DNA from 3 places in the Paenibacillus sp. cl6col genome. Region 1 is predicted to be linked to each of the others. Evidence: riboswitches for the same ligand, from Rfam matches in the RefSeq annotation. Region 1 holds a riboswitch; each other region holds the start of a gene.
What was found. A riboswitch is a leader RNA that binds a small molecule or an ion and turns the genes downstream of it on or off. The one in region 1 is predicted to bind cyclic di-GMP.
Positions count from the first base shown of each region.

Region 2: another riboswitch for cyclic di-GMP. It lies ahead of BLS15_RS03400 (4'-phosphopantetheinyl transferase family protein); the one in region 1 lies ahead of BLS15_RS12460 (CAP domain-containing protein).
Region 3: another riboswitch for cyclic di-GMP. It lies ahead of BLS15_RS29890 (glycosyl hydrolase family 18 protein); the one in region 1 lies ahead of BLS15_RS12460 (CAP domain-containing protein).

Region 1 covers NZ_FNAZ01000004.1:115,951-124,107, reverse strand. The annotation lists gene BLS15_RS12475 (alpha/beta-type small acid-soluble spore protein) at 125-412, shown strand; gene BLS15_RS12470 (NAD(P)/FAD-dependent oxidoreductase) at 488-1,420, shown strand; gene BLS15_RS12465 (class D sortase) at 1,606-2,223, shown strand; gene BLS15_RS12460 (CAP domain-containing protein) at 2,297-3,358, opposite strand; cyclic di-GMP riboswitch class I at 3,487-3,577, opposite strand; gene BLS15_RS29960 (hypothetical protein) at 3,706-3,780, opposite strand; gene BLS15_RS28975 (hypothetical protein) at 3,768-3,920, opposite strand; gene BLS15_RS12450 (alpha/beta hydrolase family protein) at 4,184-5,632, shown strand; gene BLS15_RS12445 (hypothetical protein) at 5,791-6,072, opposite strand; gene BLS15_RS12440 (hypothetical protein) at 6,126-6,308, opposite strand; gene BLS15_RS12435 (TetR/AcrR family transcriptional regulator) at 6,323-6,982, opposite strand; gene BLS15_RS12430 (stalk domain-containing protein) at 7,288-8,157, opposite strand, start outside.
Region 2 covers NZ_FNAZ01000001.1:791,302-799,458, forward strand. The annotation lists gene BLS15_RS03395 (non-ribosomal peptide synthetase) at 1-1,198, opposite strand, end outside; gene BLS15_RS03400 (4'-phosphopantetheinyl transferase family protein) at 1,189-1,944, opposite strand; cyclic di-GMP riboswitch class I at 2,028-2,114, opposite strand; gene BLS15_RS03405 (copper amine oxidase N-terminal domain-containing protein) at 2,684-5,806, opposite strand; gene BLS15_RS29300 (CatA-like O-acetyltransferase) at 6,030-6,161, opposite strand; gene BLS15_RS03415 (LacI family DNA-binding transcriptional regulator) at 6,261-7,289, opposite strand; gene BLS15_RS03420 (2,3-butanediol dehydrogenase) at 7,525-8,157, shown strand, end outside.
Region 3 covers NZ_FNAZ01000017.1:10,377-18,533, forward strand. The annotation lists gene BLS15_RS29890 (glycosyl hydrolase family 18 protein) at 1-4,097, opposite strand, end outside; cyclic di-GMP riboswitch class I at 4,209-4,293, opposite strand; gene BLS15_RS27035 (TrmB family transcriptional regulator) at 4,771-5,580, shown strand; gene BLS15_RS27040 (AzlC family ABC transporter permease) at 5,660-6,388, shown strand; gene BLS15_RS27045 (AzlD domain-containing protein) at 6,379-6,705, shown strand; gene BLS15_RS27050 (helix-turn-helix transcriptional regulator) at 6,920-7,585, opposite strand.

The DNA of each region.
Region 1 (8,157 bases):
CACTTACTCACTGGATTAATTCTCCATAGTATATTCCTACTCCTCTTCACTTCTTACATAATTTCGATTGGGAGGGGGAATGTATGAAGAGTATTAATTTTGAAGACACAGGAGGAACAAGGTTATGTCCCGAAGAAGTCGTCGAAAGTTGCTTGTTACAGGTGCCGAGAACAGTGTCAATGCTTTTAAAGCCGAGGTCATGCGCCGCGAAGGATTTGCAGTAGATCCGAACCGGCCGAATGATGTCAAATATGAGGTAGCTAAGGAACTGGGTGTGCCGTTGCAAGAAGGGTACAATGGACAGTTGTCAACGGAAGATGCAGGTCGCGTTGGCGGACGAATCGGCGGCTCGATGGTGCGGGAGATGATTCGCCTTGCTCAGGAGAATTTAACGAAGCAGCAGGGGAAGTAAGATAAGATCTCTTTCTTGGCATGCCAGACATTATTTCATGCAATAATCATTCAGAAACGGTAGGAGTGTCTGCTTATGTGCTATGAGAGCATTATTATTGGTGGCGGCATTGCCGGGCTGCAAGCTGCCATTCAGCTGGGGAGATACCGACACCGCGTGCTGGTGATCGATAGTGGTTATGGCAGATCTACGATATGCCGTTCCTACCATAATGTGCTCGGATGGCCTGAGGGAGTGTCCGGTACTCAGCTTCGTCTTTTGGGTAAACGGCAGGCCACATCGTTAGGCATACATCTGCTTGAAGATACCGTGACGAGTCTCGCACCTAATGGCGAGCATGGCTTCACCGTGACGACAACAGAGAACGGCCTCTTCACAGCAAGTACACTCCTGCTCGCCACTGGAATCATGGATCGGCTTCCATCCTTGCCCAATCTCATGCCCTGCCTAGGCCTTACGGTGTATGTATGCCCTGATTGCGATGGTTATGAAGTGAGCGGTCGGCGAACCATTGTGCTCGGTTCTGGCTCTACCGGAGCTGATATGGCACTAACGCTATTGTATTGGACCCGTGACATCGTCTATGTGAATCACGAGCAGAAACCCTTGTCTGCTGATCAAATGCAACAATTGGACGCACAGAAAATTGAAGTAATTGATGCACAGATTGAAGAAGTAGTATGTAAGGAAGAAGGTGTCTTCCGTGGCGTGAGACTTTCCGATGGAAGGATCATCGATGGAGAGCGTGGATTTGTTGCCTTCGGAGGCAATGAGGTGAAGTCCTCCCTCGCAGAGCAGATTGGGATAGAGCGGCATGAAAATAAACACATTATGGTGGATCCACGTACGAAAATGACCAATGTCCCGAATGTATGGGCGGCAGGAGATGTATGTGTGCATTCGGAACAGGTTACGATTGCGATGGCGGAAGGTTCACAAGCTGCAATTTGGATGCATAAAGCAATCCTTCAGCAGGCTTCCCCTAAGGAAGGATCCTCATCATCTTAGATTGCTAACGCCTCCTTCCAGCATCCGGTTGCTGCAATTGAGCTTCACTGCTGCTATCCGATCCCCTACGAACTGCACCTACCAGCATGGTGGGTTATGGAAAACATATTGCTACATACGGTACAATAGAGGCACAGACATAGTGCGTTAAGGGGGTGCCTCTTATTACGAAAAAGAATCAAATCATGTCCAGATTGCTTGGTTTCACGGCTCTATTGTTTCTCCTTGCCGGGTTAGCCCTTATCCTATATCCGAAGTGGAATCAATACAACGAACAACAAAGAGAGCTTCGGCTCCTTACGGAGTGGGACAACTTGCCGCAAGACAGCATTCAAGTAACCTCCAAGATACAAACCGATTCAACCACACCAAAAAAACAGGAGCCTAAATCCATTGACGGTCTCCTTGTATATGGGGCAATATCGATCGACAAAATCGATCTGCGGGAACCTATGGTAGAAGAAGCCACACCTGCCTCTCTCAAGGTTGGAAGTGGAATCGTTGTCCCCGGCCGAATGCCGGGCGAGATCGGCAACTTTGTATTGGCGAGCCATCGTAGTCTGACATTCGGCAGACACTTCAATAGACTCAATGAGTTAAAACAAGGCGATAAAGTTCAATTAGAAACGTCGGATCAGACCTACACGTATACCGTGCAATCGAAATCCGTCGTGACCCCAGAAGATCTGTCCGTTCTCGATCAGAATCCAACGGATCGGGAGCTGACACTCATCACCTGTGATCCAATCGACACAGCCACACACCGGCTTATTGTGAAGGCTGTCATGGAGAAGACCCCATAACGCCGCATCAATCAAAGACGCCTCCAACACCACTGTTTCTGTGGGATTGAAGGCGTCTTTTTAACACGGCCTGCTAGCTTCGTGGCGTATAGAAGTTTTCCGTGTAGTAGACTTTCGATTTACCTCCGAAAAATACGCCTACACCCATTCGCGAATAATCTCCTAATATGTTGGCACGATGCCCTTCCGAGTTCATCCAGTTCTCATGAACGAAGATGGCACTCGTCTGGCCAGCGGCAATATTCTCTCCTGCGGACTTATATATGATTCCGTCTGCCTTTATTCGATCGAACGGCGACTTACCATCCGGATTATTATGATCGAAGAAGCTTCTTTCTCCCATATCACCGCTATGCTTGCGTGCTGTTCCTGCGATCTTATCGTTCCATTGCAGCGGCTTCTTGCCATTGCGTACGCGAACTGCGTTCGCTAGATCGAATATTTGCTGCTCGAAGCTTGTCCGCAATTGCTCGCTAGGCGTACCGAAGTAACCCTTGAACGACAACTCCACAGCTTCAGCAATGAATTGGACAGCTGTTACCGTGCCGCGCTGACTCACATCATAGAACACCGTCGCATAAACGTCGCCTACCTTGTGCATACTGTATGTTCCGCCGTTATCCTTGTAGTTATAGATGGTATTGCCTTTCTTAATTCGGCTGATGGAAGACCCGTAGGCTGCTGTAACTTCCTGCTTCGTCGAACCAAATCCAATGCTGCCATAATCAGCCTTAGCATTCGAGTATAGAGCTACAACTTTCTTGTTGAGCACACCGACCTGCACATACTGCTTATAATCCTTGTTATAGATGTACCACTCGAACCCGTACTCGCTTACGTCTTTGCGTGCTGGTTGTCCCAGTCGCTCGAAGAGCTGCTTCTCACTCATACCGAGCGAAATGCCCTGAACCTTGACTCCTGCCGCCTGTGGCACATTCAACAATTCTGATGCAGCAGTCCCGCTTCCGCTAGTTTCATCCGCTGCATAGAGAGTTGGCTGTGGCATGAACATGCCGAACAGCAATGCAGCACTAAGCCCTATTGCAATTCTTCGCTTGCTGCCTACCAATGATTGTTTTTCTTCTACTTGCCAGTTTGCGTTGTTGTCAGTCGTTTCCGTACAACGTGTCCGCATCCTTACCATCTCCCATTCTTTGACGTTATCCGCTCGAATGAGATGAACACCAGGGGCGCTTCTTGTATATACAAAAAAGCGCCACCCTAATGGCGGCGCACTTAAATAGACGCTCGTATTGTCGCAATTAGGGCAACCCGGCTGTCATCGCATTGTGTAAATGCATTAGACCCGTGGCTTTGCGTCCCCTGCTTTCGCGAGGGTTTGCCATTATCCAAATGTAACAGTTATATGTCTATGGTAACATGCAACAGAACTGCTTGTACACTCCTGAACGATTGTAATCTTCTGTATGTGGACAGAATAGTAGGCTAACCGCCAAGGAACTCTCCTTGGCGGTTCATATATCAACGCCTTACAAATAATCGTTTCCGAGCTATCCACATGAGTGCTGCGGCAGTAATGAGAATCATACCGACGATTGGCGATACAGGCGCTTCTTCACCAGTTTGCGGCAGCTTACCCCCCGCTTAGCATTCGGCTTCTTCGAATCCGTCTTGCCTCCTAGATCTGCATCATCAGGATTTCCTTCATCATCCTTGTCACCGTCTGGATTGCCCATGCCATGCTTCCACCCGGTTCCGTCGTATTTCCTGTATCGGGATCTGTCGTCTCACCAGGTACCGTAGGCTGATCAGGGTCAGTCGTCGTTAGGCGAGAGTCTACTTACACAATAATCCATGATTCTGAACAAAAACTGAAACATACGTGGTTCACTCTTTAAACGAATTTTAAACGAACGATCGACCTCTCCTTAATCTTCACCCTTTACGCTCAATAGACAGAGGCAAGTACGCTCTGAAGAACGGGAGGAATAGGAACGTTATGCGGCTCTATGAAATATTGCTAGCTTTCTCTTGCTTTGCATTATTGATAAGTACTCTATTTACACGCAAACTGCCCCGGCTAACCGGCATCGTAGCCAGTACAATCAGCATGTCCATTCTCACGCTGCACTTGTGGCAAGAGGGTTATCGATGGCAGATGTTCGGCGTGTACAGCCTAACTATCGTAGTAACGGGGAGTCTATGTTGGAAAAGTATACGGTCATCTAGCACGTTCAATCTGTGGAAATCTGTGCGCTATACTTTATTTGGCCTATCCTGCGTCGTAATCACATTGAACGTCTTGTTGTCGTCATACTTGCCTGTTTTTCAGCTGCCGAAACTGGAGGGACCCTATCAAGTAGGCACATTTACGATGTCGCTAACGGATGAAGGTCGAGAGGAGATCTATACAGAGAATGGTGGAGATAAACGTAAAATCCTTGTGCAATTCTGGTACCCCGCACAAGTAGATAATGTGCAGAAGACCGTACCTGTCTTTCCTGAGGATCCAAAGATGCTCACTGCCTATAAAAAGGGATTATCATCATTTATCAGGCTCCCTGAACCGATATTCGATTATTGGAAGTACATCCGCAGCAATGCCTATGAAGAAGCAGCAGTACAGCCTACTTCCGTTCCCTATCCATTAATAATCATCAATCATGGAATGGGGACAACCCGACTGCTTCATGTGTCTCAAGCCGAGCAGCTGGCCAGCCACGGTTATATTGTCGCTTCCATCGACCATCCGTACAGCACAGTAGCTACAGCGTTTCCAGATGGCATAAATACAGACTATCGAACTACTTTCAACATGGATAATTTCTATACGGTAGGCAAATCCATCGGAACGGTATGGACGGAAGATGTGAATTTCGTCATTCGCCAGTTGGATGGCTTGAATGCTGGTCACATGCCAAGCCCACTTACGGGCGCCATCGACATGGACAAGATTGGTGTCATGGGCCACTCCTTCGGGGGTGCGACCGCATTTAACGTCTTGAACACGAACCCCCGCGTCAAAGCGGCGGTTAATATGGATGGCTCTCTCTATGAATTAGACATCAATAGACTAGCCGACAAGCCCGCCCTGTTCCTGAAGGCTGATAAGTTCACCGAGATGAAGGAGCAGCAGCGTAAGGGGCTTATTACAGATACGAAGATGAGCAGCATCATTGCACAAGAGCTTGCCATAATGGAGAAAGTAAAGCAGCACGGTGGAAGCATCATTCAATTGGAAGGTGCGAAGCATTATAATTTCACCGACCTGCAGCTCTATTCGAATCTCCTGCAATACGCCGGTATTACAGGAACAATCGACGGGTACAGAGGGTCATCTGTCGTCAATCACTATGTTCTGGATTTCTTCAATAAGAACCTGAAGGGTACTGGCGGAGCGCTGATGAACAGCACCAGCAGTGAATATCCCGAAGTTACTTTTCGTTGACACACAATAGTAATGCTACTAGGCCGGGAAAGGCAGTCTTCCTTCCCTTCCCGGCCCCAGTCTAATGAAGATAAAAAATCAATTACAGGGTAAGGAATCGATTTAATCATAAGTAATATACCGACGGTTGGTATCTATTTGTGCAAAAAAAAGTTGTTCTACCCCTTACTTGAAATTCGGCGGACATTCCATCCATTGATACCTGCAACCACAATTCCGGAGCCGAGCAAGCTTAATCCCCATCCTGTCTGACCAAGCCCAAGTAGGACTCCTCCTACAGTCAGCAGCAGCAGTCCGATACCACCACTTATTATAGCACCTCTGTATGCCGCCTTCCGAGATGGATGTGCAGCTTGATAAGCCTGATTCATTGCTCTCTTGTAGGTGCTGTCAGACAGCCTCTTCGTAGATTCAAGCAGCCTCTTATTTCTCATATTCATGCGCTCCCCCTCTCCAAGTTCTTCCTCATCTTCATCACAGGTCCCTCTCATTCTCACTTTGCAATTCCTAAGTTAATGACTGCACTTGCTAAAGCACATACGCCAAACAGAACCGCCCAGCCTGCCCAAGTGCTTGTATCGCCACGCCGCTTGCTCAGCACGAGTCCGATGGTTCCCGCTATTAGAACCACACTCGCGATGACAGATCCAACGATAAATCCTACATGCATTTGCATTGTCATCTCCTCCTTCACTCTACATTCAGGAAAGCCCCCATGTTCTTGTATTGCTCCATCACTTTCTGAATCAAGCTGTCGCTGACAACATCCACGCCTAATTGCTTCATCATTAGCTGCAGAAATCGGAGACGTCGAACGGTTCCCTCGATGTCTCGCATAAACAGTACCGGGTTCATCCATACGTTCAACAGCAGCAAGAACACTTCTGCGCATTCATCGGGATATTCCGTCCTAATCGATCCATCTTCCATCCCTTGCTTCATAATAGAAGCAAGCTGCGTCGCATCCTGCAGAACGCAATCCTTGATCCCATTCACGACAAACTGTGGATTATGGATCTGTGAGCATAGGAGAGCATCAAGAGAGTGCGCATCGTGATCGACTGCAAGAGCTTCCAATAGGGAAATGAGCTTCTCGCGGGCATTCGCTGCTTGAGTACTCTGTATTAAGGTCTGGAACATGTCTGCTGTACGATCTGAGCGCTGGTTCATAACCGCCTCCAAAATCTCTTCCTTGGACATAAAGTGATGATAGATCGCTCCCTTGGACATTCCTACTTCATTAATAATGTCTTGAATACTCGTTTTGTCATAACCCTTTTCCATGAAGAGTTTTGCTGATACCGCCATAATCTGCTCCAGCGTCTGTTCTGGATATTTGTTTCTTGCCATACTGTTTCCTCCTCCATTTTAATACCGACCGTTGGTATCTATAATGATGATGTCACAATCAAACTCTTTCGTCAATAACGTAAGACGCTTCGCTATTCGATTGAACTTTTTTGCCTCCCACATTGGTGTGAACGCACATAAAAAAGGCAGACGCCCCTATTCCCACACAATTCAGTGGTTTTGGAGCGTCTTCGCCCTTCTTAAGGGACTGACTCATATGGTTGCTGCCCTTACAGAGTGGTTACTTATGGAATTGCATACACCGTACACAACTTATTCAATGATATAAAAAAGTGCTGTCCAAGCTACGATTTTAATGGAATCACATTTTTATCGATCTGTGCTTTAGAGGATTCCCCAATGAGTCCTAATCTCCACAATGCTGTCCCTTTCAACTGATGGCGCTTCGCAAGCCCAATTACACTGCTAATCGTCTTCTCGTTCTCGCTCCATGTCGAAATGCCTAATACCAGCTTCTCTTTCGATACTTCCTTCAAAGCAAGCGTAATGGCCTCATTCACTTTGTCCAATGGCTCCGGCACTTTCCCTCTCGTATATTCATACGCCATAATAATGAGATCATCCGCCACTGTTGCCAATGTCTTATAGTCATATCCTTGATAGGCTCCATTCAATGGATGAAGCGCAAGAGAGAGCTTGAGATCAGATGCCTTAGTCTTCTGGGCCAAACGTGTAACGAACTCATTAAAGTCCCGCTTTGCCTTCCCAATATCTCCAGACAAGCCCAACCCTTCAAAATCAAGCACGATGCCGGAGAAATTTTTGTCCGTTGCAAGCTGCACAATATCCGCAATCGCCTTATCGCGAAGCGCCGAATCCTCTAGCATTTTCGTCAGCTCGTTCTTCCGATCTGAAGCAAACACCATGAGATACGGACTAGTTCCTTCCTGCTTTGCCTGATCCACTATCCCCTCAGGTGTTATTTCTCCTGCAGCTTGGGGCCAATAGAAGTCTTTGCCGCTCGTTGTGATCGTTCCATCTTCTTGAAGCCTTGCCCAGCCAAATCCCACAGTATCAAATTGAGGGATATACTGGCGCTCGCCGAAAGCTTTTACCGCATAAAAGGCCATACTGTACATCTTCTTCGGCGGTGACTGCAAGGAGACGACTTTCGTTTTCTGATTCCAGGATACTTGTGCACCGAACTGCTTACT
Region 2 (8,157 bases), on a different contig from region 1:
AAATACGGTCGCCTTCGCCAAACTTCACATAATTCGTGCGCTTTACTAGGCGAATGACATTACGATGAGTAACCATGACGCCCTTAGGTCTTCCTGTCGAACCGGATGTGTAAATGATATATATAAGATCTTCTGGCTGATTCACAGATACCAGATTATCGCTAGATTCATCAGCAAGGCTCGGGTCATCCATATGAACCTGCTCGATGGTATTCGGCAAATCTATATCTGACGATCTGCTAGTCAGTACCAGCTTCGTACGACTGTCTTCCAGGACATATTGAATGCGATCCTGAGGGTGATCGGGATCAAGTGGAACATAAGCTCCTCCCGCCTTGAGAATCGCTAAGATACCGACAACCATCTCTGCACTGCGCTCTGCCATAATACCAACAGACTGTTCCCGATCGATGCCAAGCTTCCGCAGCCTGCGCGCCAATTGATTCGCACGAGCATTCAACTCGCAATAGGTCAACTCGCGATCATCTTCGATGACAGCTACTCGATCCGGATGCAGCTTAGCCTGTTCCTCGAACAGCGCCTGAACCGTGAATGTATGAGGATATTCAGCTCGCGTCTGATTCATCCCCTCAATTAACTGGCGCTTGTCCTGCTCTGTCAGCATTTCCAGCTCGCCAATACGCTTCTGAGGATGCTTCACAGCTTCATCCAGCAGCTGCAAGAAGTACTCCCCCAGCTTCTCTACCGTCGATAACTGGAACTGATTTTCCTTGTAATACATTGTGAACATTGGTAATGCGCCCGTTCCAGCAGCATGCTGAATGCAGCCGTGCAGGTCACATACCTGCTCTCCCTCTGGAAGCACGGGCTGAACATCTTCTCCGTACCAGCAATACGTTGCCACATCACTGTCAGAAGCTATTTCAGAGCAAGTCAGGTTACGTCCTTCTGCGCAAGCCGACAAGCTGTTATGAATGCTCATAATTCCTTGCAAGGTTACGTCATCCTGACTGACTACTGTATGGTTGCCATTGCCGTGTCCCGCTTGAACGGCATGAAGAGTTACTTGCTGCGAGTTGTAGAACCGGGACAACAGCGTTGCCCACGCACTGAACATGACGGATTCCAACTTGACCGAATGCTCGGCCGAATGCTTCTTTAGAAGACGCATTGTCTCCTCAGGCAGTTCGATAGAATGTACGTCATAGCCTGCCAATCGTTCTACTGTCAATTCCATGAAAGCCAATTCTCGTCCTCTCCTTTATACGATCCAACCCATTTCGTAAACCTATGAGTCAACTGCTCCCATGTGATGTACTCTATTTGCTTGGCAAATTCCATATGCTGTGCGCACACAGTCATACTATAGCCTGTTACAGGAACGACATATTGCTTTACATAATTATGATCAACATTCCATAATTGATTATGCTGTATAGGTACAGCTGTCTCCTGCACAATCTCGAATGTGCTAGGAGGCAGGCTGAGACCCGTTCCTAATGCCTTCAGAACACTTTCCTTAGCCGTCCATATGTAAAAAAACAATTCCTGACGCGCACGACTGTCGTTCGTATTTGCAAGCAATTCCAACTCACGCGGCGAGCATATCAGCCTAGCCACGTCCATGTTCCATTCTCCTGCTTGCTCTATATCAATCCCGATTGGCGCTTCATCCAATGCCACTGCTATGAACGCACCGGCGTGAGAGATGTTGAAAAATACTGGATCACCCTCCACATATGGCTTGCCGAAGGGATGAGTGTGAATAACAAGTTCGTTATTCGAACATTTCAAGGTTCGACATAGCAGCATGCGTGCCAATATGTCAGCCGCAACCGTGCAATAAAGATCTTCACGGTTCCGAAGTCTATCTAACCTTTTGTATTTTTCAGGTGTAACGAACGGGATAAATCGATCCATCAATGAATCTATGTCTTCGTAGGAAGTACACTCGTCCCATTTTAGCAACACAATTTCCATCATTTACCCCAGCTTCTGTGCGCAAAAAAAAGGCCATTCTGCATAGCCTTGTCACCGAATAACCGTTGTGTAGTTACCGCAACATTAATGGCAACCCGGCCGCCGTAATCCGTGAAGATGTTAGGCCCGCGGCTTTGCGTCCTCATCTTTCGAAGAGTTTGCCTTTCAATCCTGATGTTGTTCTTCTTGATGTATCCATTGCGTGTTGCAGATCGATTATCAGGCAAGAATGTCATAGCAATGTTACGCACTAGTTCTTGTGACATGTATCGCGTGAATAGGTCTAAAGTACATATTACATATCAGCATGTTGGACGGTCGCATTCCCTATCCAACTCAAGACCCATATTTTATATCGGTTGCTCGAATGAAAAGATTAATACTTTTTCATAACACTTTTCAATTTTTCGACACGAAAAATCATTTTTTGTCATTTTATAGTCATTTTCAAAGGTGGTTTCACCCTATTTCCGACAAAAACACCCCTATCCTCTCCATCCTTGCTCCCATAGATTCGTACAATTCCCTCCAACTGCTCGAACATTTGTCGATTTCCCTATAGAGCCACTACTGCTTAGCCCCCCTCTCCCCTACCAATTACCTAATAGACAGCACTGAAGTCATTTCTTACTCATTACACAACTCTCTTGTACTCTTGGTGATACATAAAAAGCCTCGGAAATCATTCCGAGGCTCTTATTGAATGCCATCTATCTATCTTCTCTATCCCACATCATGAGGATTAATATCCGTCACCAACTGTCATTTCGTTGGATGCAGTGGACAGCGCATTCACCGTTGCACTTCGTCCATCTGCTATGGACATCACGAATACTTTATAGGTAACGCCTGTGCGAATCGGATTTCCATATGCATCATTATCGGACAGCGAGAATATGGTTGAACCATCGCCTGATACACTAACCAATTTATAATTACTTCCTGCCACACGATTTGCCTGATCCAGGTTGAATGAACCCGCTGAACCGGAAGGAACAGCCATCACTGCGTAATAGGCAATTCCGTTATCACTGCCTGGCTTCGTGAAGTAAGCCTTGAAATCATTCACGCCTTCTCTCGCTGCAAACACGTTCGTAGGTGCCTGAACAGATTGATCTACCAAGGAAAATTCACCAGAAGGCGAAGACAAGGCATTCGAGGAGCCGCTTCTATTGTCAGCTACCGTAAGCACAAATACCCGGTAAGCAACACCTTTTTGAATGTCGTTGCCTTGAACATCCCGCAAGCCGCTTGTTAGCGATTGTCTTACATAGCCACTCTGATTCCCAACCCGAATGTAGCTGGATGATCTCACCTGTCCCGCACTATATGCGTCGAATGCATAGGACTGATCTGCGCGGACGACCATAATACGGTATTCATTTACGTACGAATTACTGGATGGTGCATTAAAGCCTACTTCAATGTCGCTGGCATTACCGTTTTTGCCAATAATCTTCGCTTCTACATTCGTCACAACATCAACCGAGGCATTGCCTTTAAGCGTCACCTCTGGAGATGGAGCAGACAACGCATTGTTCGCTTGACTATTGGAGCTTACAGACAGAACAAATACCCGGTAGCTGTTGCCGTTGCGAATCGGTGCTCCATCTACATCTCTTGCATCCGCATCGAATACATGCGACAAGCTGCTGCCACTCCGATACACGACAGCTGAGTTCCAATTATTAACTCGATTGGCCTCTGTTAGATTAAAACGGCTTGCGTTGGAAGACTTCACGACCATTACGCGATAATGGTTCACATTCGATTCATCTGCAGCACGGTTGAATGTTACACTCAGGTTTCGTCCATCATTGTAGTTTCCACCCAAACTGCTTGCCGATACGTTCGTTGCAGGGTACACCGTCGAATTGTTAGACAACGTAATCGTATCTGAAGAGCTGGACAGGGAATTCACATAACTACCGCGTCCAACAGAAAGCACATATACTTGGTAGCTGGTTCCGTTACGGATCAGGTCCCCATCTACGTCTCTCGCAGTAGAGCTCAGCTTGAGGCTAACGTCTCTGCCATTCGGGTTCATCGACGTATAATTGTAGTTGGATACGTTGTTCGCTTCGGATACATCAAAGCGGTACGATCTGCTCGTCTTCACAACCATAATTCGATACTGGCTAATATTCGATTCATCCGAGGCCCGGTTGAAGGTAACCATCATATCGCGGCCGTCATTATAATCTCCGACATCGCTTACTCTTACATTGGAAGCACTGTACACCGTTGAGTTATTCGAAATATTGATGGAATCAGATGCGCCCGACAATGCATTGTAATCAGAGTTGCTATTCGAAACTGACATGACGAACAGGCGGTATGTTTCCCCTCTGCGGATTAGTGAGCCATTCACATCACGCATATTAGATGGCAATGTTGAAGTAATGCTATAGCCATTCTTCGAGACATCATAATAATTGCTAGATGAAACCCGGTTTGCTTCAGTCAAATCAAAGCGATAAGCATCCGAATATTTCACTGCAAAAATCCGGTAGTAGCTTACGCGCGATTCATCGGAGGAGCGATTAAAGCTGATCTGAATATCGCGTCCATCTCCATAATTGCCCACTTGGCTGACCTTCGTAATCACTGGAACACCAGCTGATTGTCCAAGCGTGAACGAGGATGAGCCGGAGGACAGCTTGTTGGCATACGAGCTCGTATTGCTTACAGATACTACAAATACGGTATAAGACACATTATTGCGGATATATTCACCTGATGTATCTCTTGCCGTCGAACTCAAGGTTGTCGTCAACGTCGAGTTGCTGGACTTCGATACGGTCGTATAATTTTGGCTGGAGACGCGGTCTGCTTCATAAGCATCGAAACGAGATGCATCCTTCGTTTTAACGACCATAATCCGATAATTTAGAATTTGGCTATCGTTAGAAGGACGGGAGAAGCTGACCTGCATATCGCGGCCATCGTTATAATTCGCCACATTGCGCACTTGCACATTCGTTGCCGCCGCAACCGCATTGTCGCCTAACGTAAAGGTTGAAGATGGGTTCGAGAGCACCTGTTGGTTGCTCGTTCTGCCCACTGACAATACATAAGCTTCATACTTCACATTCGTGCGGATGTAGTCTCCATCTACGTCACGTGCTCGGGAATCCAATCTGACTACAGGATCGTCACTGCTCTTGTTCACTACGGTATAATTGTTGGAAGATACCGAACGAGCCTTGTTCAAATTAAAGGAGTTCGACGCTTTAACAATCATGACGCGATATTGATCAAGGTTATTTTCATACTGTTCCTTGGAGAAGCTGACACGAATATCGCTTGCATCTCCGGATTGGCCTGAGATCTGTGTTGTCACATAATTGACGCCTCTAAGATTGCCGGAGTAGTCGGGCTCATCTGGGTATGTTGGACGATCCGGGTACGTTGGGCGATCCGGATATGTCGGCGAACTTCCAGAAGTCACGCGAACGATTCTCGTTTTGTCGTCATAGTTGATTGTGGCGCCCAATGCTTCACTTACGAAGCGTACCGGAACCATCGTTTTTGCATTCATTATTCTAGATGGAACATCCATATAGACAGTTCTTCCATTGACCGTTGCCGCTTTGGAGCCTATTGTTAAAATTACAGAGGATCCTCCCTTGTAAGCTGTCACCTTCTTCGTCTTCGTTGCCCCATCGAAGCTTACACTGGCACCGAGCGCCTGGAAAATATCCGCCATCGGCAGCAGCACACGGCCTTGCGTGTACACAGCATCTGTTCTAACTTGTTTACCGTTCACATAGACGGTGTAAGCAGGCGCTGCTTGCGCTGGTGCAGGCGTTACCATCGTAAAGCCGAGTGCCACCGCTACAAAACCTGATACTAGTTTTTTCACTCTTTCACCCTCCTAAGTTGCATTCATATTCCAAGTATAAAATTACCACCTTCAACTTAGATGCATCAAATGAGGAAAATGTTTCATACTCCTTTATAAAATTTATTAGATTGTGACAAATTTGTGTCATATCGTCATTTGCCGATTCCACATCAATGAAAAAAGCCGTTGGAACAACGGCTAATTATGGCCTTCTTTCCAACGGCTTCATTACTTTGCTCAATCATGTGTATTCCTTCGGATCATTTATCCATTCCTTGCTATAATCAGCCAATCGCTGCAGCTCGCCAACTAATAAGCCTGCATGATACCCGCCGCACACCACATGATGCAGCTGCAAGGATACGGGCAGCAGGACTCGACCCGTTTACCCGAAATACTGTCCAAATGTGATGATCGGCAAATACGTTCCCTCATTGAACACATTCAAATTGAATGTACATCAAGATATAGATCAGTCCAACTGCTGCGAGCTGCGCGTCATCGCCACACTAGAATCCCTAACAATGAGACGAGGCTCAAACTGCACTCGTTCATATACACCGCGCTTCTGTTCGATGATACGATTAAGCAGCAGTTCGGTCGCTACTCTGGCAACCTCTGCTCCCATGATCGACACAGAGCTAAGCCGCGGCGTCGTAATTGTTCCCCACAAAATATTATCAATGCCAACAATCGCAATGTCTTCGGGCACGCGGATCCCCAATTCCTTGAATCGGTTCAGTAGTCCCATCGCAATCATGTCATTGCCCGCATAGATCGCATCCGGCATTTTCGTTAGACCTGAGAAATAATCGGCTGCCTTCAATCCCGTTTGCATCGAGAAATCATCTCCGAGATAGACCAGAGAGCTGTCTACTTGCGGGAGGGCATCCTCGTAGGCAAAGAAACGCTCCTCAATGATATGCTTCGGCGCACCTGCGTACGCAATCCGCGTCCGGCCTATGTTCATGAAATGCTCCATGACAAGTTTGCCCTCTTGCGTAGATAGACTGACGATATCCGCCTTCACATCGTCACCGAGCTTCTTCCCATAGTTAATAACGGAGATCGGAATGCTCGATTTATTAATCAAGTCAGGCAGCGTTGCAGGGTAAGCTAGCGGCAGGACAATCAGACCGTCTACATGAAGCTTCTTCACTTCCCTAAGTATTTCAAGCTCTGCTCGTGCATTCCCTAATGTATTGATCTGAACGACACGGTAGTCGTAATTTTTGGCCGCCTGCTCGACGGAATAGGCAATCTCCGGAACGAAGGCATTGCGAATATCGGGAACGGCTAGCGCAATTTGCTTCGTCTGCCGTACCTTAAGGCTGCGTGCGAAGGAGTTCGGCACGAAGCCCAGCTCTTCAATCGCCTGCATCACCTTGGCCTTCGTCTTCGGACTAATGCCATCTGCGTCATTGATTGCACGCGATACGGTTGCCAATCCGACCCCTGCTCGCTGTGCAACATCCTCGATTGTGACTTTTCTCTGAACCACTGGTACATCTCCCTCTCGTTACAAGTGGAATTGCTTCCACCATTCCAGCCAAGCCTTATTTCTGTATCATACCATCTGCATTCACATTATTCACCTGATCTTCCTGCAGTAGAAGACTGTGATTGACATCACACTAAGAGTGTGACATATTTAATATCGGAAACGTTTCCGAAAATATTTTCCCGTTTCCATTTCATACAGTATTTCATTTCTATACTTCTGGGGAGATGAGCACATGAAAGCATTAAGATGGCATGGCGTCAAAGATTTGCGCGTGGAGAACATTGCAGAACCAGCAGCCGGTAAAGGCAAAGTAAAAATTAAAGTCGAATGCTGCGGCATCTGCGGCAGCGACTTGCATGAATATACGGCAGGACCGATCTTCATTTCAGACAGCACTCCCCATCCTCTAACTGGAGAGAAAGCTCCAATCGTTATGGGACATGAATTCTCTGGACAGATCGTCGAGGTTGGAGAAGGTGTAACCAAATTCCAAAAGGGCGATCGCGTTGTTGTAGAGCCGATCTTCACATGCGGTGAATGTGAAGCCTGCAAGCAAGGCTTGTATAACCTCTGCGACAAGATGGGATTCCTTGGTCTCGCTGGCGGCGGTGGAGGCTTCTCCGAATATGTAGCAGCAGACGAGCACATGGTGCATAAGATTCCAGATAGCGTTTCTTACGAGCAAGGCGCGCTTGTTGAACCTTCCGCAGTAGCTCTCTATGCAGTTCGTCAAAGCAAGCTTCAAGTTGGGGATCGTGCAGCCGTATTCGGTACAGGCCCAATTGGACTGCTTGTTATCGAAGCATTGAAGGCTGCCGGCGCATCGGAGATCTATGCAATTGAACTGTCCGAGCAGCGTAAGCAA
Region 3 (8,157 bases), on a different contig from region 1:
TCATCGCTGCCCGGAATGCTCTTCGTCCACCACTCGGCTAGGTAGAGCTTGCCCTCATAGCGAACCAAATCGCCTTTCACATATACATTGCCCGGCACGTAATCTACACTGCCGTCTTCGTTTGGATTCACTTCTTTATGCCATGCTATGGAGTTATCCGGCGCTTCGCCTCGTACCCACCAATTTGCTGTGTATTTCTCTCCTTTGTAGATAACCGTATCACCCTCATAGTAGATCTTGTTCGGATCATACGTATCCGCAAGCCCGTCGGTAACGGTAATATTCCTCTCTGCCAAGGCTTGCAGGCCTTGATTGTCTTCTACAGTGTACACCAGTTTGTAGGTTCCCGGAGTAGAGGAGTCAACCGTTCCTTCGATCGCGATGCGATCGGTCAGGTCGCCGTCCTCTTCATCCGCAGCGGTAACTCCTTCTTTCGGATCGAAGTGATCGCCCACGAGAATTGTTTTATCCGTAGCGCCATGAATCACTGGCTTGTGATTGATCTTTTCTGCCACAGTGATCGTACGTTCAGCAACTGCTTGCTGTCCTTGGCTGTTCTCTACGGTGTATACCAGCTTATAGGCTCCTGGGGTAGAGGAGTCAACCGCTCCTTCGATCACGATGCGATCGGTCAGGTCGCCATCCTGTTTGTCCGTAGCGGTAACTCCGTCTCTCGGATCAAATTGCTCGCCCACGAAGATCGTTTTATCTGCTGCACCATGAATCACAGGTTTTGAAATTACCGGCGGAATGCTTCCATTTCCGAATGTCTTAAAAATATCGGTAAATTGATATTGCGCCGTTACGCCGCTGTTGTTTTCCAACATCGCATCCCGGTTCATCGACCAGAAGGAGGTCATCGCCAGCCCTTTCTCGATCGCATGATCCACAACCAACTGCGACCACTCCGTCGTAAAGATCGGATGAAGGTTGCTTTCGAACCCGATAGATGGCGTCGTACCAATGATTCCATAAGCCTCTTGATCGGTTAGATCGATGTTAGCGAATTGCTTGTAGTATTGCTTCACTTGATTCTTCGTCGAATCAACGGCTCTCAGAGAAGCGGAACCATAGTTTTCGCCAGGCTGGAGCGTACCATTGCCGTAGTTCATCGTCATGATGTTCACGACGTGGACATCCACGCCAGCAGACAAGTAAGCTTCCAATACATCCAGTTGAACAGAAGTCAGACCGCTTGGTAGTACAGGGAGTGTTAATACGATATCGACTCCTGTTGCATCCTGCAGCTTCTTAATTGCCTTTGCGTTAGCGATATTCATGTCTTTGTCCTGAGCAGCGCCCTCAATGTCAAGGTCAAATCGGGTCAGTCCATAGCCTTGAACCAGCTCCATATACGTATGAAAGAGCGTATCGGTGTCTTGAGTGACTTCCCAGAATGCAGCTCCGTTCGCACCGCCTAGCGAGATCGTGACATCTCCGCCCAACTCACGAATTTCCCGGATGGACTGCTTAATTCCTTGATATTGGGTGTCGTTCGGATTCTTTTCGCTTAGTAAGGAATGTCCTCCCCAGCCCCATTGCACTTTGCCGTCCGCTACTTGACGCCCAACGGGCTGAACAAAGCCGAGATTGAAGAATTTCACGCCGGTATCCTCGGAAATTCTGGCAAGGTTAGGAGCGCCATTGTTGGAATAGCCCGGCTTGGTAACCCATGCAACCATGTCGATGAATGGGGAATTGACTTGCTTCGGCCACTCGATTCCTTGACCAACCCCAAAGTCATACCCCGGTGCTGTCGTTTCGATAACGGTAATGGTACGTTTTTTCTCGACCGTTAATCCTTGCGAGTCCGTAACAGAGTAAATCAGCTCATACTTGCCGGCTGCATTTGTATTGACTTCTCCCGTCACGGCAATATGGGATGTGAGATCTCCGTCTTCTGCGTCCGTAGCCGTTACGCCAGCCAGCTTATCAAAGCTGTCGCCGACTTTCAGCGTCAGGTCTGCTATGCCATGCAATACAGGCGGTTGATTCTTGCTTGGAGCTTCGATAACTGTAATGGTGCGTTTTTTCTCGACCGTTAATCCTTGCGAATCGGAAACGGAGTAAACCAGCTCATACTTGCCGGCTGCATTCGTATTGACTTCTCCCGTCACGTTAATACGTGATGTCAGATCTCCGTCTTCTGCGTCCGTAGCCGTTACGCCGGCCAGCTTATCAAAGTTGTCGCCGACTGTAAGCGTCACGTCCGTTACGCCATGCAATACAGGCGGTTGATTCTTGCTTGGAGCTTCATCACCCAAAATGAGTTGTCTGTTCATCTCTGGGCTGTTATCCGACACCCGCTGAACCAGCTCCATGCTTGTAATCTTGGCATCTCCCTTCAGTTTGAACGTATAGGATCTGCCAGTTTCAATCGTTTTAGCATCATAGACCGATTTCAAATCGACGACCGTGTAACCGTTCTCATTTGTTACGGTTCCCGCCAAATAATCGCCTGAAGTCAGCGGTCCATCGGCTTGGATGTAGAGCTTCGGCAGCTTAACCGTTTTAGCTCCTCTTTCCACCGCTTTCAACACTTGATTCGATTCGGTCAAAGACTCGTTATTGAAGAGGGTGATTTCATAGCCTTTGCTGTTGCCCCAAGCCTCAGTATACGGTTTCACATCCGCCGTAACGTCCAGCTTGGTATATTGGATTTCATGTGTTGTCAACGCCTGGCTCCCGAAGAGGCCTTCTTTCGTTGCCTTTGTTAATTTGTCGCGCTTGGCAGGATCCGCAGTAGGGGCATCATTGGAAGCCATCCAAGCAATGACGCCGCCCAGACCGTTTTCAAGCACATATTTCGTTTTCTCTTGAATGGATCTTTCATTGTCATACGTGTAGAATACGCCAGTTGTCCCATCATACAGATAGGGAGCTTTGGCTGCATCATCCCAATATTCCTTGAGATTCGGGTAAGTGGCCTTCAGCTTGTCGAGGTTGCGATAAGACCAAATCCCTGTTCGGCGGCCGCCGTCCCCAACAGCGAGCGCTGCCTCGCCAACCGCGCCGCGGGATGGAGTCTGATCCGCATCCTTGGCTGATAGTGCTGCTTCGCCGAATAGCCCCGGATGATTCGGATCGGATCCTTGCGATACTTTATCCCAGCCGCGAGTGTAGTAGGCTGCCCCGACAACAATCTTGTTCGGCTCGGCTCCTTGCTGAATCAAATATTTCACGCTCTCGTCTATGGACAGGTTGTTGCCCGTGAGCGGGTCGTTCGGGTTCGTATACAAGCCGGTATGGTGGCCGCTTATTTCATCCCATGCACCGCGCATGTCATAAGTCATAATGTTGGCAAAGTCTACAATGTTGAACAGTCTCGGCACATCAATGCCGATATCGATCTTACTCTTCGGCGCTGGAAGTGCAACAGACAGTTCATACGCTTTACCAAGCTCGGCTCCTTGCTTATTCAATGCGTTTTTGATATCTTGCAGGAGTAAAATATAATTGTTTTTATCCTCTGGTATAGCGTATTTCGTACCTTCATCGTTCTTATTATCGACCATATCAGGCTGTCGAACTTCAGCCGGGAACTCCCAATCGACATCCACGAAGTCCATGTTCGTGTACTTGATGAATTTCATGACATTTTGGATCAGATTTGCCCGTTTGGAAGCATCGGCTGCAACGACAGCGAAGTCGCCTGATTTCGACCATCCGCCAAGAGAGATGCCGATCTTCAGATTCGGGTTTTCTGCGCGCAATTGCTGCAGGGCGATAAGGATGCCTGCATTGGCCGCTTGCCATTGAACGCCATCCTGGCCGACAGGCGCTTCTACTGCCGCATCCTTATCCGTAAAGACAAGGTTGCCTTGGGCATCAAAATCGAGAAACGCATAGTTCAGGTGGGTTAATTGATCGGCCGGTATATCCTTAGGATAAAAGTTCCCTTGTCCTCCCCAAATCGACCAATCGCCATAGTACATAACATTCCTTATTTCCTTTGTCGCGTTTTTGACCACAGGTTCCTGTGCTGCGGAAACAGCCGACCCTGCATAAGCCGGTGCCAACGAAGACACGAACATCATGATGGTCACTACCGTCATTGCGAACAATCTCCGTGCACTCTGCTTTTTCCCAGTCTTCATCCGTTATTCACTTCCTATCAATAGATTTTATTAATAGGCAGCTAGGGTGGGGCATCTCGCCATGGATCATACAAAAACAACCATACGACTAATAGAGATGGGGGTCTATTAATCGGCAACTGGCTGGCATAGAATTTCTTCCTTAGCCCCTTTAGTTTTGCGTCACTAGATTTCCCTAGCTTTGCCTAGTAATACCTGCAAACATGCATACTCTTGCATAACGATACATGTTTACACCGTTAAATATACAGCAGTTTCACGTTTATTTAATGGGTCATACGGATTATTTGTGAATATATGAACATAGTTCGATATTATTATTCACTAGAAATATATCATGTTGAAATCCGGATGGAATAAGAGGATGTATGTTAATTCCATATGGTTTGATACTGGACATCAGCCTAGTAACTGCACCGATCCCTTGTTATTCCTTGTTATGCTTTTTTACATATTCCACATGTCCGACAAGGTTTGGGCAGTAGGTCTTAGGGAGGGAATTAAAAAGGACTGATCCTCCTTTTCTGGGCAATTATACCTCGCCCAAAAGTTGAAGAATCAGGAACAAAACAGTGGTCTGACGATCATTTTCGATAACGGAACCAGGATTGCTTTGACAGCTAATTCATTTTATTTTATAGTAAGTAACACACTAACTACTAAAGGAGTTGCCATGGAAGAACTTTTTAAAGAACTTCAGAAATGGGGCTTTTCACAATATGAATGTAAAGCGTACATAGGGCTATTGAAAAATTCTCCTATAACCGGATATGAAATAAGCAAAAGGTCAGGTGTACCTCGTTCAACGATATATGAAGTACTGGCAAAATTAATGGATAAAGGTGCGGTGTATACAGTACCTACTGATCCTGTAACCTATGCGCCATTACCAGCAAAAGAATTAATCCGTCGATTGCGTAATGACTTTGACAATTCTATGGATTATCTTGAAAAGAATTTATCTGCGTTAGAAAGTGAACAAGAAGTAGATGTCATTCGACGCATCAGCAGTGATGAGCGCGTTGTGGCCGAAATGATTGACATAATCGATAAAGCTAAAAAAGAAATATGGTTGTCGATTTGGGAACCACAAGTCGCTTCGATAAAAGGTGCTATAGATGAGCGGATAAAGGATGATACCCACGTCTTTTCTATTCTTTTTGGAGCACCTGAGATTCAGCTTGGGGCAACGACTCATCACAACTACATGGCTCCAGAAGTAGCTGAGGAACGTATGAACGGCCGCTTAACGATTGTTGCACGGGATAATGAAGAAGTATTAATTGCAAATTTCGCGCAAAATACACCTGCATGGGCGGTAAAAACGGAAGACCCGGCACTTGTGTTAATCGCGATGGAATACATCAGGCATGACATTATGTTCTCAGAATTAGTGAAAGAAGTGGGCCCAGAGAAAGCAGAAGCGCTTTGGAAAAACGCTCCTAACCTATTTCATGTTGTTACCGGGAAACGGTTCAAATAAATTGAACCGTATTTTCTTTCACTTTTTCGTAGTAGTTAGTAAGTTAGCTTCTAATACTTGAAAATAAAGAGGGAATGAAATGAGTCTGTCGAACGTCCAAATGAATTCGTCTCCGAGAGCTGAAGATAGCTTTATCCAAGGAGTAAAAGATTGTGTCCCCACGCTGCTGGGTTATTTAAGTATCGGATTAGCTGCAGGTGTGATCCAAAAGACTGCGGGACTTAGCATCGCTGAGATCGCTCTGATGTCTATGATTCTCTATGCTGGCTCAGCTCAGTTTATTGCTGCGGGTATGATAGCAGCAAGTAGTTCGATTACTGCCATTATTATTACGATTTTCTTTGTAAATCTTCGTCATATTTTACTTAGTGCAGCACTAGCACCTTATTTCCGGCATCTTACTCCACTTCGCAACATGCTAGTAGGTTCTCTACTCACCGATGAGACATTCGGTGTCGCGATTACCGAGGCGGCCAAGAAAAAGCGAATCAGTGAGAAATGGATGCATGGCCTCAACATAACCGCTTATGTAAATTGGCTTGCAGCGAATCTAGCAGGAGCATTTTTGGCGCAATGGATTTCGAATCCTGAGAAATTCGGACTAGCATTTGCCTTGCCAGCTATGTTTATTGGAATTCTCGTACTCTCTATGGTAGGGCGAAATAGAATCAAACTTGATATCGTTGTCGCAATTATTGCAGTGGTCATTGCTGTGGGAAGTTCTTTCTTTTTGTCCAGCAGTATGGGCGTTATTGTGGCTACAATTATTGCTTCAACAATAGGAATGGTGGTAGAAAAATGGAAGTAAGATGGGACATTTTTTTGATTATTCTAGGCTCAGCTTTTGTCACGTTCATTCCAAGGGTCGTTCCTCTTATGGTGCTTAGTCGGTTTGAATTACCAGAATGGGCAATGCGTTGGTTAAATTATGTCCCCATTTCTGTAATAGCTGCTCTGATAGGTCAAGAGATATTTATCCATGACGGAAAGCTTACATCTCTTACCAACAACATTGAATTTTTTGCAGCCATACCGACTTTTTTAATTGCGATAAAAACAAGAAGTTTATTGGGAACCGTACTGGGCGGTATTATCTCCATAATCATTTTACGCTTATTGTTTTGAAACTTGATACTAGAGTTTTGGCAATCTTCGCTCTTAACGTGAAGAGAATAGTAAAGCTACCGAAGTGAGAAGCCAGTGGTACAGGCTTGTGTATACAGTGAAAAAGACGACTATTATCCCATAAATAGAATAATAGTCGTCTTTTGTTTCGCTCTACGGCCTCGGATTGATCCAAGGTTGTATTGCTCGATTTATTGTTCTGATTCGATTGGGGCTACTTGTCGTTGCGAGATATCATTTGATGATAACGATAAACACTTGATTCCGACATTCCCATTATTTCAGCAACTTCATTTATTGTACCTTTAACTTCAAATACCCCATATTCCTTTAATTTGAAAATAGCAAGTCTCTTTTGTTCAGGTGATAACTGAGCACCGGATTCTAATATATCTTTATCTATTACTGAATAAATGATATTACGAATATTATCGGTAAGTTTTTCAATAGGTTGTTCCTGGTCAGTTTCTTGTTCGATAAGATCTATAGCTGAACTTAGATTGGCCAATTTTAATATATCCTTTGCGACTTTCCTATAGACATCCGCATCAAAATTTATACATAAAAGACCTTGTAATTGACCTTCACGATCTTTTATAAATAAAGTTGATGAACGGAATTTTTTACCTCTGGGTCCTTCTCCAACATAATCTACAACATAATCCTTTTTTAAATATACCTTTTCGTTGATTAATTTTTTTGCATAGTCAGTTAAAGGGCCATTTAAAGATCTTCCACTTAAGTCTCCATTGACTATGTGACCGATTTGAGAACCCCCATTAGGATTTAAAACATGTAATACAAATTCATAATTAGATCCCAAAATTTCCCCGAAATAATTCATTATGTTTTGATAGTGTCGAAATAGTTCATTATCCATTTAAGTATTCCTCCTAATCAGTTATTCCTGAATTTCATTCACTATGAAATTGCTCGCGAATTCATATTCAATTCCAAGGTTGAGCAAAATCTCTTTCAATAAAAGATGCGCTTTACTTCTCGTACATAGATGCGTTCTTCTTTTTTCAGCTATAGACAACCCAACTTCGGGTCTTTTATCGGCAAGGTTTCGTTTAATGAAGAAGCCAGCATTCAAAATAGACAACCCTATTATAACTTATAACAAGTTTTTTAGAATTTTAAAAGGGAGAAACATTAAATTTGTAATAAAAAATTCCGATAATAATAATTTATTATCATTTGTTTGACTGCATGAATATCTATGTGGTACTCTGTCTGTGTAGTAATAAAAAATAATTACTATAATAAATTATTTCAAATTATGTGAGAAGGATCAGAAAACATCGTTGTTTTGATGGCATTGATTGCAACGAGTATGATTACAACGATAATTTATCCAAGTATTCAATTCGTACTAAGAAAGGGTTTGATGATTCTTAGTGTTACTTTTGAAAACCCTTACATGGTGGGCGGGTGACTAGTATGGCAACT